3 regions of the Bacteroides nordii genome follow, and region 1 is predicted to be linked to each of the others. Evidence: riboswitches for the same ligand, from Rfam matches in the RefSeq annotation. Region 1 holds a riboswitch; each other region holds the start of a gene.
What was found. Region 1 has a riboswitch for cobalamin ahead of K8P02_RS13355 (anaerobic ribonucleoside triphosphate reductase). Riboswitches for the same ligand answer to the same signal wherever they lie in the genome.
Positions count from the first base shown of each region.

Region 2: it holds a riboswitch for cobalamin, as region 1 does, so the genes downstream of both, K8P02_RS12475 (TonB-dependent receptor) here and K8P02_RS13355 (anaerobic ribonucleoside triphosphate reductase) in region 1, are expected to answer to the same signal.
Region 3: it holds a riboswitch for cobalamin, as region 1 does, so the genes downstream of both, K8P02_RS11140 (TonB-dependent receptor plug domain-containing protein) here and K8P02_RS13355 (anaerobic ribonucleoside triphosphate reductase) in region 1, are expected to answer to the same signal.

Region 1 covers NZ_CP082886.1:3,360,311-3,364,832, forward strand. Annotated here, with positions in the region: gene K8P02_RS13345 (DUF3857 domain-containing protein) at 1-480, shown strand, start outside; gene trhA (PAQR family membrane homeostasis protein TrhA) at 1,090-1,740, shown strand; cobalamin riboswitch at 1,837-2,026, shown strand; gene K8P02_RS13355 (anaerobic ribonucleoside triphosphate reductase) at 2,217-4,522, shown strand, end outside.
Region 2 covers NZ_CP082886.1:3,097,458-3,101,979, reverse strand. Annotated here, with positions in the region: gene K8P02_RS12475 (TonB-dependent receptor) at 1-1,825, opposite strand, end outside; cobalamin riboswitch at 1,956-2,169, opposite strand; gene K8P02_RS12470 (TolC family protein) at 3,073-4,344, opposite strand; gene K8P02_RS12465 (efflux RND transporter permease subunit) at 4,434-4,522, opposite strand, start outside.
Region 3 covers NZ_CP082886.1:2,767,577-2,772,098, forward strand. Annotated here, with positions in the region: gene K8P02_RS11135 (DUF5106 domain-containing protein) at 287-1,216, shown strand; cobalamin riboswitch at 1,348-1,556, shown strand; gene K8P02_RS11140 (TonB-dependent receptor plug domain-containing protein) at 1,727-3,775, shown strand; gene K8P02_RS11145 (YncE family protein) at 3,787-4,522, shown strand, end outside.

The DNA of each region.
Region 1 (4,522 bases):
AGTGATGTACAGATAACCGAGAAAAAAGATGCAATCCCCCAGATTGCTCTGCAATACGCGGTGGATACCGAGCAATATGGAAACAAGACAGGTAACCGACTATTTATTCCTGCCAATATCTTTCGAAAGGGTTTTATTACGCCCGAACTCAAACAACGTATTCAGGATGTCCATATCAACTACGGCTATCTGGATACAGACAGCATTCTTTTGCAAATACCGGAAGGATATGCCATAGAATCTCTTCCCAAAAGCTATAAAGCGGAAAACAATTTCGGTACCTTTAGCTCTTCTTTACAAGTGAAGGGCAAGGAAATATATATTGTACACCGTTTACTAATGCACAAAGGCGTTTACCCTAAAGAATCTTATAAAGATTTTCTTGAATTTCGCAAGCAGATAGCAGGACAATACAATAGCAAGATTATCTTAAAAAAAGAAGTGCTTCCCGCACGGGGAAGTACGCCAAGCGATGGTTAATTGAAACTCTGTGAAATTCTGTAATTCTATGGTGAGTTTAGTTCATTAGAATCAATTTTGTGCTAAATGGTGTTTGTCATTACCATCAGTCTCTTTCTCCGGTATCAATAAAGCTCTGCCTCATAGAGGAACGTATGATGCCTCGGTGTGTAGCGTTGTTTTAGATGTACATGTAAAGCAGTACGACATGTACATGTGGGACAGTACGACATGTACATGTGGAGCAGTGAAACATGTACATGTAAAACAAGGCTGCTCACCGGGAAAAGGAACGTTCCTTTCTGAGAAAAACAAAGTACGACACCGGGCAACGGTGACGATGTCGTTTAGGGGCACTTCCGCTACCGAAAAGATATACCCATAATCTTCGTTACTATTCAGATATGAATCTATTTACGATTAGACGATTTACGATTGGGATTACTCCGTTTCTGACAGCGCTGAAACAAGCTTTTAAAAGAGTAACTTCAATCGTACATCGTAAATCGTCTAATCGTAAATAGATTCATATCTGAGCAAGTACCCTTATTATCCATTTTTAAACTGCCACCAGGAAAATGTTTTAGAAAAATAGAGTACCTTTACGGCCGAAAGCTAAAATGTGCAACATTGGATAATCATCGATATACTCATGGCGAAGAACTCGCTAATACACTCAGTCACGCTGCCGGAATTTTGCTGGGAGTTATAGCCGGATACTTCCTGCTGGTAAAAGCGGCTACCGGTAGTGAGCCGAACTGGGCAGTTACCTGCATTGCAGTCTATCTGGCAGGTATGTTATCGTCCTATATCAGTTCAACCTGGTATCATGCTTCCAGACCGGGACCGAGAAAAGAATTGTTGCGTAAATTTGACCACGGAGCTATCTACCTGCATATCGCAGGCACTTATACCCCATTTACACTATTGGTGATGCGGCATGCCGGCGGATGGGGATGGGGAATTTTCACCTTCGTATGGCTCTCCGCACTTGCAGGTTTTATTCTGAGTTTCAAGAAACTGAAAGAACACAGTAACCTCGAAACATGTTGTTACATTGGAATGGGTGCTGCTATCCTAATAGCCCTGAAACCACTAATGAACTGTCTTTCGGAGATGGGAGCTTCACCTGCTTTCTGGTGGTTGATAGGTGGAGGTGCATCTTACATCATCGGTGCAGTATTCTATTCTCTTCGTAAACCTTATATGCATTCAGTATTCCATCTCTTCTGCCTGGGAGGTAGCGTAGGGCATATTATAGCAATCTGGATGGTCTTATAAATCTTAAAAGTTTTCCGTTTTGGAAAACTTTCTGTATCAGGAAGAAAGAAAAGTTTCCCGAAATTTAATGTTAAAAGCCTTTATACCTATAAGTAAATCTCTTATCTTTGTCCCGGTTCCGGAACTAAAAAGAGGTTTAGTCACAAGGGAACGCTGTGCAAATCGGCGACAGTACCCGCTGCTGTAATTCTCTGAGAATCCGCACATTATGTCACTGCGTTTTATGCGTGGGAAGGCGTGCGAAGGAGGGATAAGTCAGAAGACCGGCCGGAACCAATGGACAATTAACAATGGACAATTGACAGTTGACAATTGACAGTTGGCAGTGAGCGATTACTGTTTATCCGATTTTAATTGCCGCCTATATTTTTATTAACCACTCAGTTGTCAAACGTCAACTGCCTTTTGGTCAGCCAAAAACTGTCAATTGTCAATTGTCCACTGTCAACTGAACAAAGCTTTCGGGAGTTAAAGTTATGAACTACGCTGAAATTTGTATCATCAAACGTGATGGTAAAAGAGAAGATTTCTCTATTAGTAAAATTAAGAACGCTATAACCAAAGCGTTCAGTGCCTCCGGCATCACCGAAGAGCAGCAGCTCGTGGCTGACATTACCATGAATGTCATCAGCCGTTTTTCCAATCCCACTATTACTGTAGAAGAGATTCAGGATCTGGTAGAAAAAGAATTAATGAAAGTACGGCCCGAAGTAGCCAAAAAGTACATTATCTACCGCGAATGGCGTAATACAGAACGTGATAAAAAAACTCAAATGAAACACGTAATGGATGGTATTGTAGCCATTGACAAAAACGATGTAAATCTGAGCAATGCAAATATGAGCAGTCACACTCCGGCAGGTCAGATGATGACCTTTGCATCGGAAGTGACCAAAGACTATACATATAAATACCTGTTACCCAAACGATTTGCAGAAGCACACCAGTTGGGCGACATTCACATCCACGATCTGGATTATTATCCGACAAAGACGACGACCTGTATTCAGTATGATATGGACGACCTCTTCGAGCGCGGGTTCCGTACCAAAAACGGAAGTATCCGTACTCCACAAAGCATACAAAGCTATGCAACACTCGCCACTATCATCTTTCAGACCAACCAGAATGAGCAGCATGGCGGACAAGCAATCCCTGCATTCGACTTCTTCATGGCGAAGGGAGTAAGCAAATCATTCCGCAAGCATCTGAGTTCATTCATCAGTTTCTACGTTGCAATGGAAAGCAACACAGCTGTAGAAGAAAAAGCGATCCGCGCATTAATAGAAGAACACCTTCCTTCTATCAAAACCAGTGAACTAGAACGCGAAACACTGCGTATGGCGCTAACCGCTCTGCAGATCAATATAGACAAAGAACATCTGGCACGAGTCATAGAAAAAGCTTACTTTCAGACTCGCAAAGATACGCACCAGGCTATGGAAGGCTTTATTCACAACCTCAACACAATGCATTCACGTGGAGGCAACCAGGTGGTGTTCAGTTCTATAAATTACGGAACAGATACTTCTGCCGAAGGGCGCATGGTGATTGAAGAACTACTGACAGCCACTATCGAAGGGCTCGGTACCCGCGGAGAAGTACCGGTATTCCCCATTCAGATATTTAAGGTAAAAAACGGAGTATCTTACTCAGAAGAAGATTATCAAAAGGCAATGAGTGATTTTGAAGCAGCAGAGGAAGGGCGCATGACTTTCAGTGCTCCCAACTTCGACCTTTTTCTGAAAGCCTGCCGTACAACAGCCAAGGCACTATTCCCCAATTTTATGTTCCTGGATGCACCGTTCAACCAAAACGAGAAATGGGATGCCAACGATCCGAAACGTTATCGCTATGAATTGGCAACAATGGGTTGTCGTACACGCGTATTTGAGAATGTTGTCGGAGAAAAATCTTCATTAGGACGCGGAAATCTCTCATTCACCACTCTGAATATGCCCCGCTTAGCTATTGAGGCACGCATTAAGGCAGAAAATATCATTGAAGACAAGCGTAATACGGATGCCATTGAGATGAAAGCCAAAGAGATTTTCCTGGAATCAGTACATGAGATGGCCACTTTAGTAGCCGATCAGCTCTATGCCCGTTATCAATATCAGCGCACTGCTCTGGCACGCCAGTTCCCGTTTATGATGGGCAATGACGTATGGAAAGGAGGCGGCAACCTGAATCCAAACGAAGAGGTAGGCGATGTATTGCGCAGCGGTACATTAGGTATTGGCTTCATTGGCGGACACAATGCCATGGTAGCACTCTATGGCAAAGGACATGGTCACAGCGATAAAGCGTGGAATACTTTGTACGAGACTGTGATGGAAATGAATAAAGTAGCAGACGAATATAAAGCTAAATATAACCTTAACTATTCTGTGCTGGCAACTCCAGCCGAAGGTCTTTCCGGACGTTTCACCCGGATGGACCGCCGTAAATATGGCAAAATTGAAGGGGTAACTGATAATGATTACTACGTAAACTCTTTCCATGTGGATGTAAAAGAGCCCATCAGCATCGTAGAAAAAATTAAACGTGAGGCCCCCTTCCATGCCATTACACGCGGAGGGCACATCACTTATGTAGAGTTGGATGGTGAAGCACAGAAAAATATACGTGCCATCGCTAAAATTGTAAAAGTCATGTATGACGAAGGTATCGGCTATGGCTCTATTAATCACCCGGTAGACACCTGTCACAACTGTGGATACAAGGGAGTCATTTATGACAAATGCCCGGTATGCCAAAGCGAGAATATTTTGCGTATGCG
Region 2 (4,522 bases), 260 kb from region 1:
GTTCTCCTACGTAGATGAAACTATAATTGAGTGCCCAAGTATTCCAGTTGAGCATGACAATCGCCGAACCACTATGCCATGGGATATAAGGTATTTGATGACGATAATAATTATCAGAAGGATTGGTTATATCGATTGCTTCCTGATAAGTGTATTGCAATTTTCCAGTTATTGTCCAGTTATGAGGGAACTGACAGGTAGCCATGGCATTAGCATCTATTCCACGAATGTCTACTTTGCCTAAATTGAGAGTTGTCCAACGGAATTGCGGTCCTTGAGGCCATGATATAATTTTGTCTGTTACATAATTATAGTAGGCATCTGCTCCGATACGGAAATAGTTAAATGTTTTATTTTTACGGGTGAGTTCATAAGTTATTCCCACATTATATTGAGTTACTGTTTCAGGACGTAAAGCAGCATTTCCCATGTCCGTGTAATAGAGGTCATTAAATGTGGGCATACGGTAAGCTGTTTTATAAAAAGCTCTGAATATCAATTCGTGTTTTTTGAATGGTTGATAGGAGAGGAACAAACCGGGAGTGAGTTTCTTTTTATTAGGCGCTTTGTCAACTTGGTGGGCTTTTTCGTCAACAAAAGTCCCCAAAATACTGGCTTGCATTTTTAAACGGTCTGCCAGAGTAAATGCTGTAGCAAGTGATAGCCAATGAGTCCCACGGGTAGCTGCGTTGGAAATGTGTTCCATATTAACATCTTTAGCGGTGTCGAATACTTCTAAATCATTCCATTGAAAATCGTAGGATAAAGAAACGTCCCAGTTCGGATTAAGCGAATATTTGTTAGCCCATGACAGATACATTTCTTTTTGCTTATAAACATTGTTAGTTAGTTTGAGTAATATATCATTGTTTACATAACGTGTAAAATCATAGGCGTATTTAATATTGACACGGGTGCTGAGTTTAGGCAAGATATCTTGTTGATAAGTTCCTTGTGCGAACGAATTTCGATCCCATAATCGTTCTCCCCGTTTCCATACATTATTCACAATAGCTCCCGGAACTCCTCGTTCGGAAGTATAATGGTAAGCGAAAACACTCCATTTTCCTGTGTCGAATGTTCCATATAATCCGATATCCATTCGCATGGCATCCAGATCGCTGTTATGGCGGACAGCGGTGGTGTCATAAGCAAGCTCTCCTGCCGGAGTAACACGTCGGTACCGGAAACTGTATTTTCCACTTGAACTTATCCATTCGGCACTGATACTTGAACTTACTTTATCGTTGATTTTATGTTCGTAAAGGATAGCAGGATTGACAAGGCCGTAAGAGCCAGCTTTTAGCTTGGCTATCATATGGGCTGTTTCTCCATTATTGAATTTCGGATGGCGGGTGGTGAGATAAATACTTCCGGCAGAACCGAATTCCCGAGCGGATTGGAATATATCACTTTTTTGTCCGTTATACAAAGATACTTCTTCGATATTGTCGAGGGAAAATTTTCCTAAATCAACTTGGCCGTTCTGTGCGTTACCTAACTGTATTCCGTTATAATAAACTCCCATATGGTTGGTCCCCATACTACGGATGTTGATAGTTTTGAGTCCGCCTACACCACCATAATCTTTTATTTGTACTCCAGAAAAATAACGAATAGCGTCTGCAACTGAAAAGCTGTTCAATCGCTGCAATTCTTCTCCTTTTAAAATTTGTGCAGGTATAACTTCCTTATATTTTTTAGCTGTAACCACTACCTCATCCAGTCTTTGTATACTGTCCAGCTTGCTTTGTGCCTTTATGGACAAAACTAAAGTACACATTCCACATAGACACAGGAACCGTTTAAACGTAGTATTTCCCATTAATATATCTATTTGATAGTTATTTTATCCATCAAATAGCTTTAAAGAGTACCAATTATGTATGAATAATCATTTCTGTGACACATCACTCGTGTACAGATGATTGAATCCATAGCTTGTCCTCGAAAGCTATTGAACGTATTGCATGGCAGGTCTTCTGACTCGTTTCCGTAAGTAAACGCCTTCCCAATCGACTTAAAGCCTTTCAGTGGCATGAAGTATGTGTTTACTACGCTTGAATGAAACATACAGCAACGGGACTGTTCAGGATTCTCACCTGATTCCCTTTTAATCATTTTCTCCGAATGCATGGAGAAGATGAACCTATGCGGGGGCAAAGTTAGAAATTAATTGGGTAATAATGAAAGAGAAGGGAGGAAATATTTGTTTGTTCTGAAGGCAGGACTCGAGATATATTCAAAACGTATGGACATGAGTAAAAACCACCACAGAGTAACACAGAGTTCCACAGAGTACTATTTATTTGATGAAACGCGGATTAACACAGATTAAAAGACTATAGTTCTTTATCTTAGATTTGTTTCCCTTTGCGGGAATCTGCAATCATCTGCGTTTCAATAAAGATTTAGACTCTGTGGAACTCCGTGTTACTCTGTGGTGAAATACCATACAATAACGAAGATGATGGCCCTATCTTTTCGATGGCGGAGGTGCCCATAGACGGTATTGTTAGCCTTGCCCGGTGTTGTACTTTGTCTTTCTCAGAAAGGAACGTTCCTTTCCCCGGTGAGCAGCATTGTTTTACATGTACATGTTTCACTGCTTTAGATGTACATGTTTCACAGCTTTACATGTACATGTTTTACTGCTTTACATGTACATCTAAAACAACGTTACATACCGAGGCTTCATACGTTACTCTACGGGAGGGGGCTTTATCAATACCGGAGAAAGAGACGGATGGCAATGACAAACACCATTAGGCTCAAAACTGGATTTATTTACGATTAGACGATTTACGATGTACGATTGGGAGTACTTTGTCTCTGACAGCGCTGAAACAGGCTTTTAAAAGAGTAATCCCAATCGTACATCGTAAATCGTCTAATCGTAAATAAATTCGAAATGAATCGAACTTGCACAGAGTTTTTTATTTGGTGAAACGTGGATGATCGCAGATTAAAAGACTGTTGTTCCTCATCTTATACTTATTGTCCTTTGTGAAAATCTGCGTTCTGCATTTCAATTAGCCATCGCCCGGCGTACCTCCCCGTGCGGGAAGCACCTTAATAGCTTATCACCTTCTGGTATTCGGCTACTGCCATTTTAGCGGCAAGGTGTGCATTAATAAGATTTGAGTGTGCCTGCGTCCATGAAAGCTGGGCCGAAAGAACATCTACCATACTCGCTTTCCCTTCATTATAAGAGAAAGTGGCCAGACTGAGATTTTCTTCTGCCAAATCCATTGTTTCTTGTGCAGTAGTCACTTGATGTTCCGTTTCCGTTAGTTTGGTAAGAGCGGCTGAGAGTTCTTCGCTGATATTATCTGTCACATAACTTTGCTGTAACTTCTGAATACCAATATATGCTTTCTGCTGGCGGTTGGTTTTGAAGCGTGCGCCCCAGCGGAAAACAGGAATGTTCACGTTTAATCCCAAAATCGGAGTGAAAGCAACGTCATAGCCCATGTTGGGAGATGCAGTAGCCCATCCTCCGGATAGGAACATGTTCACTTGCGGGTTGTACTGGCTAAGGGCGGCCTTTCGTTGTGCTTCGCTTTTTTCTATGTTGATTTCCGTACTGGCGTAATCGGAACGGCGTTGCAGTACATCGTCCAGGCTAAGGAGTGTAACCGCTTCGCACGGTATTCCAATTTCATACAGACTGTCTACAGGAGTATTGGGACTTTCTCCCATCAGTATATTTAGCTTTTGTAAAGCCAACGTATAGTTCTGGCGTGCTTTGATGTATTGCAGTTCCGCTTCTTTTTTGCGGGTAGAAATCATCAGCAGATCCGTACGGCTTATCATTCCGTCGTCAAAACGGTCTTGGATAATATTGAATTGTTGCTGCACAATGTCCTCATATTGTTTGGCGGACAGGAGCATGGCATGGGCGGCAGAAGCATTCCAGTATACTGCATCACTTTGATAATGGATCTGATCGAGGGTGAGTTCCGTACTGAGCCGGTCTAACTTCTCATCTGCCTGAGCCACCTTGTTCCGGGCTTGCAGGGAACCACCGGTATAGAGAGGCTGAGCCACAACAAACGCCCCCTGATAGGTATGGTTACGATACTGTCCGGCAGGGCCGTTCCAGGCATCCATTTCTTTGAGATTCAATGTACCTTCTCCGGTGATATCTATCTGCGGCAGAAATCCGGTGAAGGCGATTTTACGTCCTTCGGTACTTGCCATACTTTTCAGCTTCTGTTGTTTTAGTACCTGACTGTAGTTCTCCACCCGGTCACGATAGGCTTCACGGGTGAGTTGTGCCGGTTGTGCCAGGAGGTTCAATCCGGAGCACAACCATGCGAATAGTATTATCTGAGTTTTCATTGTCATTATTTTAATCGTTTTAGTGATGATGATGCACTATGTGCGTCCGGCAACTTTGCGGGTACAAAGTTAATCCTATTTCACCAATCTTATCCTTTTATTTTCAGTATCGTGCAATAAGCTACCGGTAGTACAAACAGTGTCAGTGCCGATGCTACCAGTAAGCCTCCCATAATGG
Region 3 (4,522 bases), 590 kb from region 1:
GATAATTTTATTTCGTTTCTCCATCGGTATGGATTCTTTGCCATTAAAGAATAGGTAATTAATACTATGTTAATTAGGTAATTAAGGGTATAATAAATACTATTTTAACACTGCGTTAAATACGTACTTTTAGTACACAAAAATAGGATAGTTGATAAAAAGCCTTCGAATTAACTAAAAAGGAATATTTAGTTATCATATAATAAAGTAAAGGACTTTCCCGGGCTTTTTTATTGCCCCGAAAGAATAATCATGTAAATTTGTAGCACAATAAAAATTCTGGAAAATGAAATATATAAAGTATCTTCCAATTGCTCTTATGCTTTGTCTCTGTTCCTGCAAAAGTGGAAATGCAACTAGTCAGGCTACTGATATCCCACAAGACAGTATTAAAACATTCACCTTACCCGCTATCCCCGCTATGCTGAATACTCCGGAATTAAGGGCTGATTTTCTGGTACGCCATTATTGGGATAATGTCAACTTTGCAGATACTAACTATATTCATCATCCGGACATCACCGAACAAGCCTGGGCTGATTATTGCGACATTCTGAATCATGTACCCCTGAGAACAGCACAGGAGGTCATGAAAGAAACAATCCAGAAAACGGAAGTAGAAAGAAAGATGTTTGACCACATCACCGAATTAGCAGACAAATATCTCTACGATCCAAACTCACCGTTGCGAAATGAAGAGTTTTATATTCCGGTATTGGAAGCAATGGTAGCCTCTCCTATCCTGAGTGAAACTGAAAAGATTCGCCCACAGGCTCGATTGGAACTCGCACAAAAAAACCGTGTAGGTACAAAAGCACTTGACTTTACGTATACATTAGCATCGGGCGCACAAGGTACGCTCTATCAGATAAAATCCGACTACACCCTCCTATTCATCAACAATCCCGGTTGCCATGCCTGTACGGAAACAATAGAAGCATTGAAAAGTATTCCCATGGTAAGCGAATTGATAAAAAAGAAAAAATTAACCATTCTCTCTCTTTATCCTGACGAGGAACTGGATGAATGGAGAAAACACCGTAGTGAATTCCCTGCCGAATGGATTAACGGATATGATAAATCATTCACCATCAAAACAAAAAATCTCTACGACCTGAAAGCCATTCCAACCCTTTATCTACTGGATGCCAACAAAAAGGTATTACTGAAAGATGCTACAATACAGGCTATCTATGATAATTTGCCAATGCAATAATTAATGTGCCAATGTGTTAATATGCCAATGTGCCAATTGGCTGCGCTGCCACGCCGCATGGTAATTGGCACATTGGCATATTGACACATTGGCATATTACCACATTATTTTTGTTATTCTGAATTTTCTTCCTATCTTTGCCGTGCATTGGTTCGCAACCTCTTCTTATTCGGAAGAATGCGATTAAAAGGGAATCAGGTGTAAATCCTGAACAGTCCCGCTGCTGTAAGTTCCAATGAATTATGTTATGAACAACTACCACTTTAGCCACTGGGGAAATCCTGGGAAGGCGTTCGTAACAGGAACAAGTCAGAAGACCTGCCATGCTATCTTTTTTCATTGCTTTCGAGGAAAAAGCGTTGAGTCTAATGAGCCGGATAAGTTCTATCCATCATTTCATTCACCACTCTGATTCAGAGAAAGTATATTTTTTTAATAAACTCTGCCAAGTTTATTTATATGTCCGGCCGAAGGGATTTCGCCCGGACATTTTAATGCAAAACTAATGAGATGAACAAATTGAGACAGATCATTAAGTATAAACTCTGGGGTACAGTTACCTGCTACCTTTTCTATATTCCTCTGCTTTCTGCGCAGCAGCAAAAAGTGGATACCACACATATTTATTCGATCCCCGAAGTGATTGTTGCCGACCGCTACCAGACACGGGAAATACGTTCGACAGCTCCCATACAAGTTTTTTCTAAAGAAGAACTTAAAAACCTGCATGCATTACAGGTTTCTGATGCAGTGAAACATTTCGCAGGAGTAACCATCAAAGATTATGGTGGTATCGGAGGACTGAAAACCATATCTCTACGTAGCCTGGGAGCACAGCATACAGCCATAGGATATGACGGTATTACTTTAACGGATTGTCAAACGGGACAAATTGATATCGGACGTTTCTCATTAGACAATGTAGACCGGTTATCGCTCAGCAATGGACAAAGCGACAACATATTCCAACCTGCACGCTTTTTTGCATCCGCAGGGTTACTGAATATCCAGACGTTGACTCCACGATTCAATGACAATAAAAAAACAAACATCAGTGGTTCTTTTAAAACCGGCTCGTGGGGGCTGGTCAATCCTTCTCTGATGATAGAGCAAAAAATAAGTAAGAAATGGGCGTTCTCTGCCAATAGCGAATGGATGTCAGCAGATGGGCAATATCCTTTCACACTCTATTATGGTGATAAAAATGACATGACTTCCCGCGAGAAAAGAAGGAATACACAGGTGGAAAACTTACGTGCCGAAGCCGGACTATTCGGAAACTTCTCTGCAACAGAACAGTGGCGGATGAAAGCATATTACTATCAATCATCACGCGGATTGCCCAATGCCACTTCACTGTATTATGACTACGCGGCACAGCACTTATGGGATAAGAACGTTTTTGTGCAAAGCCAGTACAAAAAGGAATTTAACCGCCAATGGGTGTTCCAGACCTCAGCAAAATGGAACTGGAGTTACCAGCGTTATCTGGACCCTACTTACAATAACTCAGAAGGTAAACAGGATAACAGTTATTATCAGCAGGAATACTATCTGTCAGCATCGGCACTCTTCCGGGCGTTGGACAATCTTTCGTTTTCACTCTCTACAGACGGAAGTATCAATACCCTTAATGCCAACCTGCACGAATTCGCCTATCCTACACGTTACTCATGGCTGACGGTAATAGCCGGAAAATACGTAAATGAATGGTTGACGCTTTCAGCTTCGGCACTCGCTACAGTGATTAATGAAAAAACTCAGCAAGGAGCCAGTGCAGGCAATCACCGTAAACTAACTCCCTATGTAAGTGCTTCATTCAAGCCTCTCAGCAGCGAGGAATTCCGAATTCGCTTTTTCTATAAGGACATTTTCCGCCTGCCCAACTTCAACGATTTATATTATGGCGAAGTAGGCAATATCGATTTACGCCCGGAGAATACCCGGCAATACAATATCGGCGTTACATATAACAGAGCTATCTCTGAGTTCCTCCCCTATCTCTCTGTAACCATAGATGCCTATTATAATAAGGTGTCGGACAAGATCATCGCTACCCCCACAAAAGATATCTTTGTGTGGAGCATGACCAATCTGGGAAAAGTAGAAATAAAAGGAGTGGATGTCACCGGAAACATAGTATTACAACCGATGGAGAAACTGCGTATCAATCTCTCCGGAAACTATACTTACCAGCGCGCACTGGATGTGACCGATCCGGTAAATGAACCTCAAAAAAGAACTTACAAGCACCAGATTGCTTATACGCCCCGTGTATCAGGTTCGGGACAAGCGGGAATAGAAACACCCTGGATTAATTTCTCGTACGCATTACTCTTTTCCGGGAAACGCTACACACAAGGAGAAAATATAAGTACGAACCGTCTGGATGGTTATAGCGATCATAGCCTTTCGGCAAGCCGTGATTTTAAAATCCGAAATATAAATACGTCACTCAGTTTAGAAGTACTCAATCTGTTGGATAAGAATTATGAAATCATCAAAAACTTCCCCATGCCGGGACGTTCGGTACGTGCTACACTGAAAGTTACCTATTAAATAACCTTATGATGAAATATAAATATCTCATATATCTGCTCTTCTCTCTGCTACTACATGCCTGTGATGACATGGTGGATCAGGACATACCCGGTGGAAACAGTAACGGAAATGTCATAGAAACCGGAACATCCGAGATGTATGTACTTAACGAAGGACTTTTCAATCTGAACAACAGTACTTTGATGCGTTACTCGTTTAAAGACAGCCGGATGGATATGAATTATTTCCGTAGCCTCAATCGTCGCGGACTGGGTGATACCGCCAATGACATGGCTATTTACGGAGAAAAGCTCTACATTGTAGTCAATGTTTCGAGTCAGATAGAGGTGATAGACTTACAATCGGGACTTTCACTAAAGCAGATTCCAATGCTAACAGAAAACGGAAGTTCACGGCAACCACGATTTATTACGTTCCACAAGGATAAGGCGTATGTATGTTCGTATGACGGAACAGTAGCACGGATAGATACCACCTCACTAACTATTGAAGGTTATGCCAAAGTAGGACGAAACCCGGATGGCATCTGTGTACAGGGAGATAAGCTCTATGTATCCAATTCCGGAGGGCTCGACTGGGACGGAACCGGTGTGGACAATACGGTATCAGTGGTAAGTACGGAACCATTTGAAGAAATCAAAAAGATACAGGTGGGTCCCAACCCCGGTAAAATAGCAGCAGACGAATACGGACATGTGTATGTAGCTACACGCGGAGAGAAAATCAGTACAGGAGACTATAACT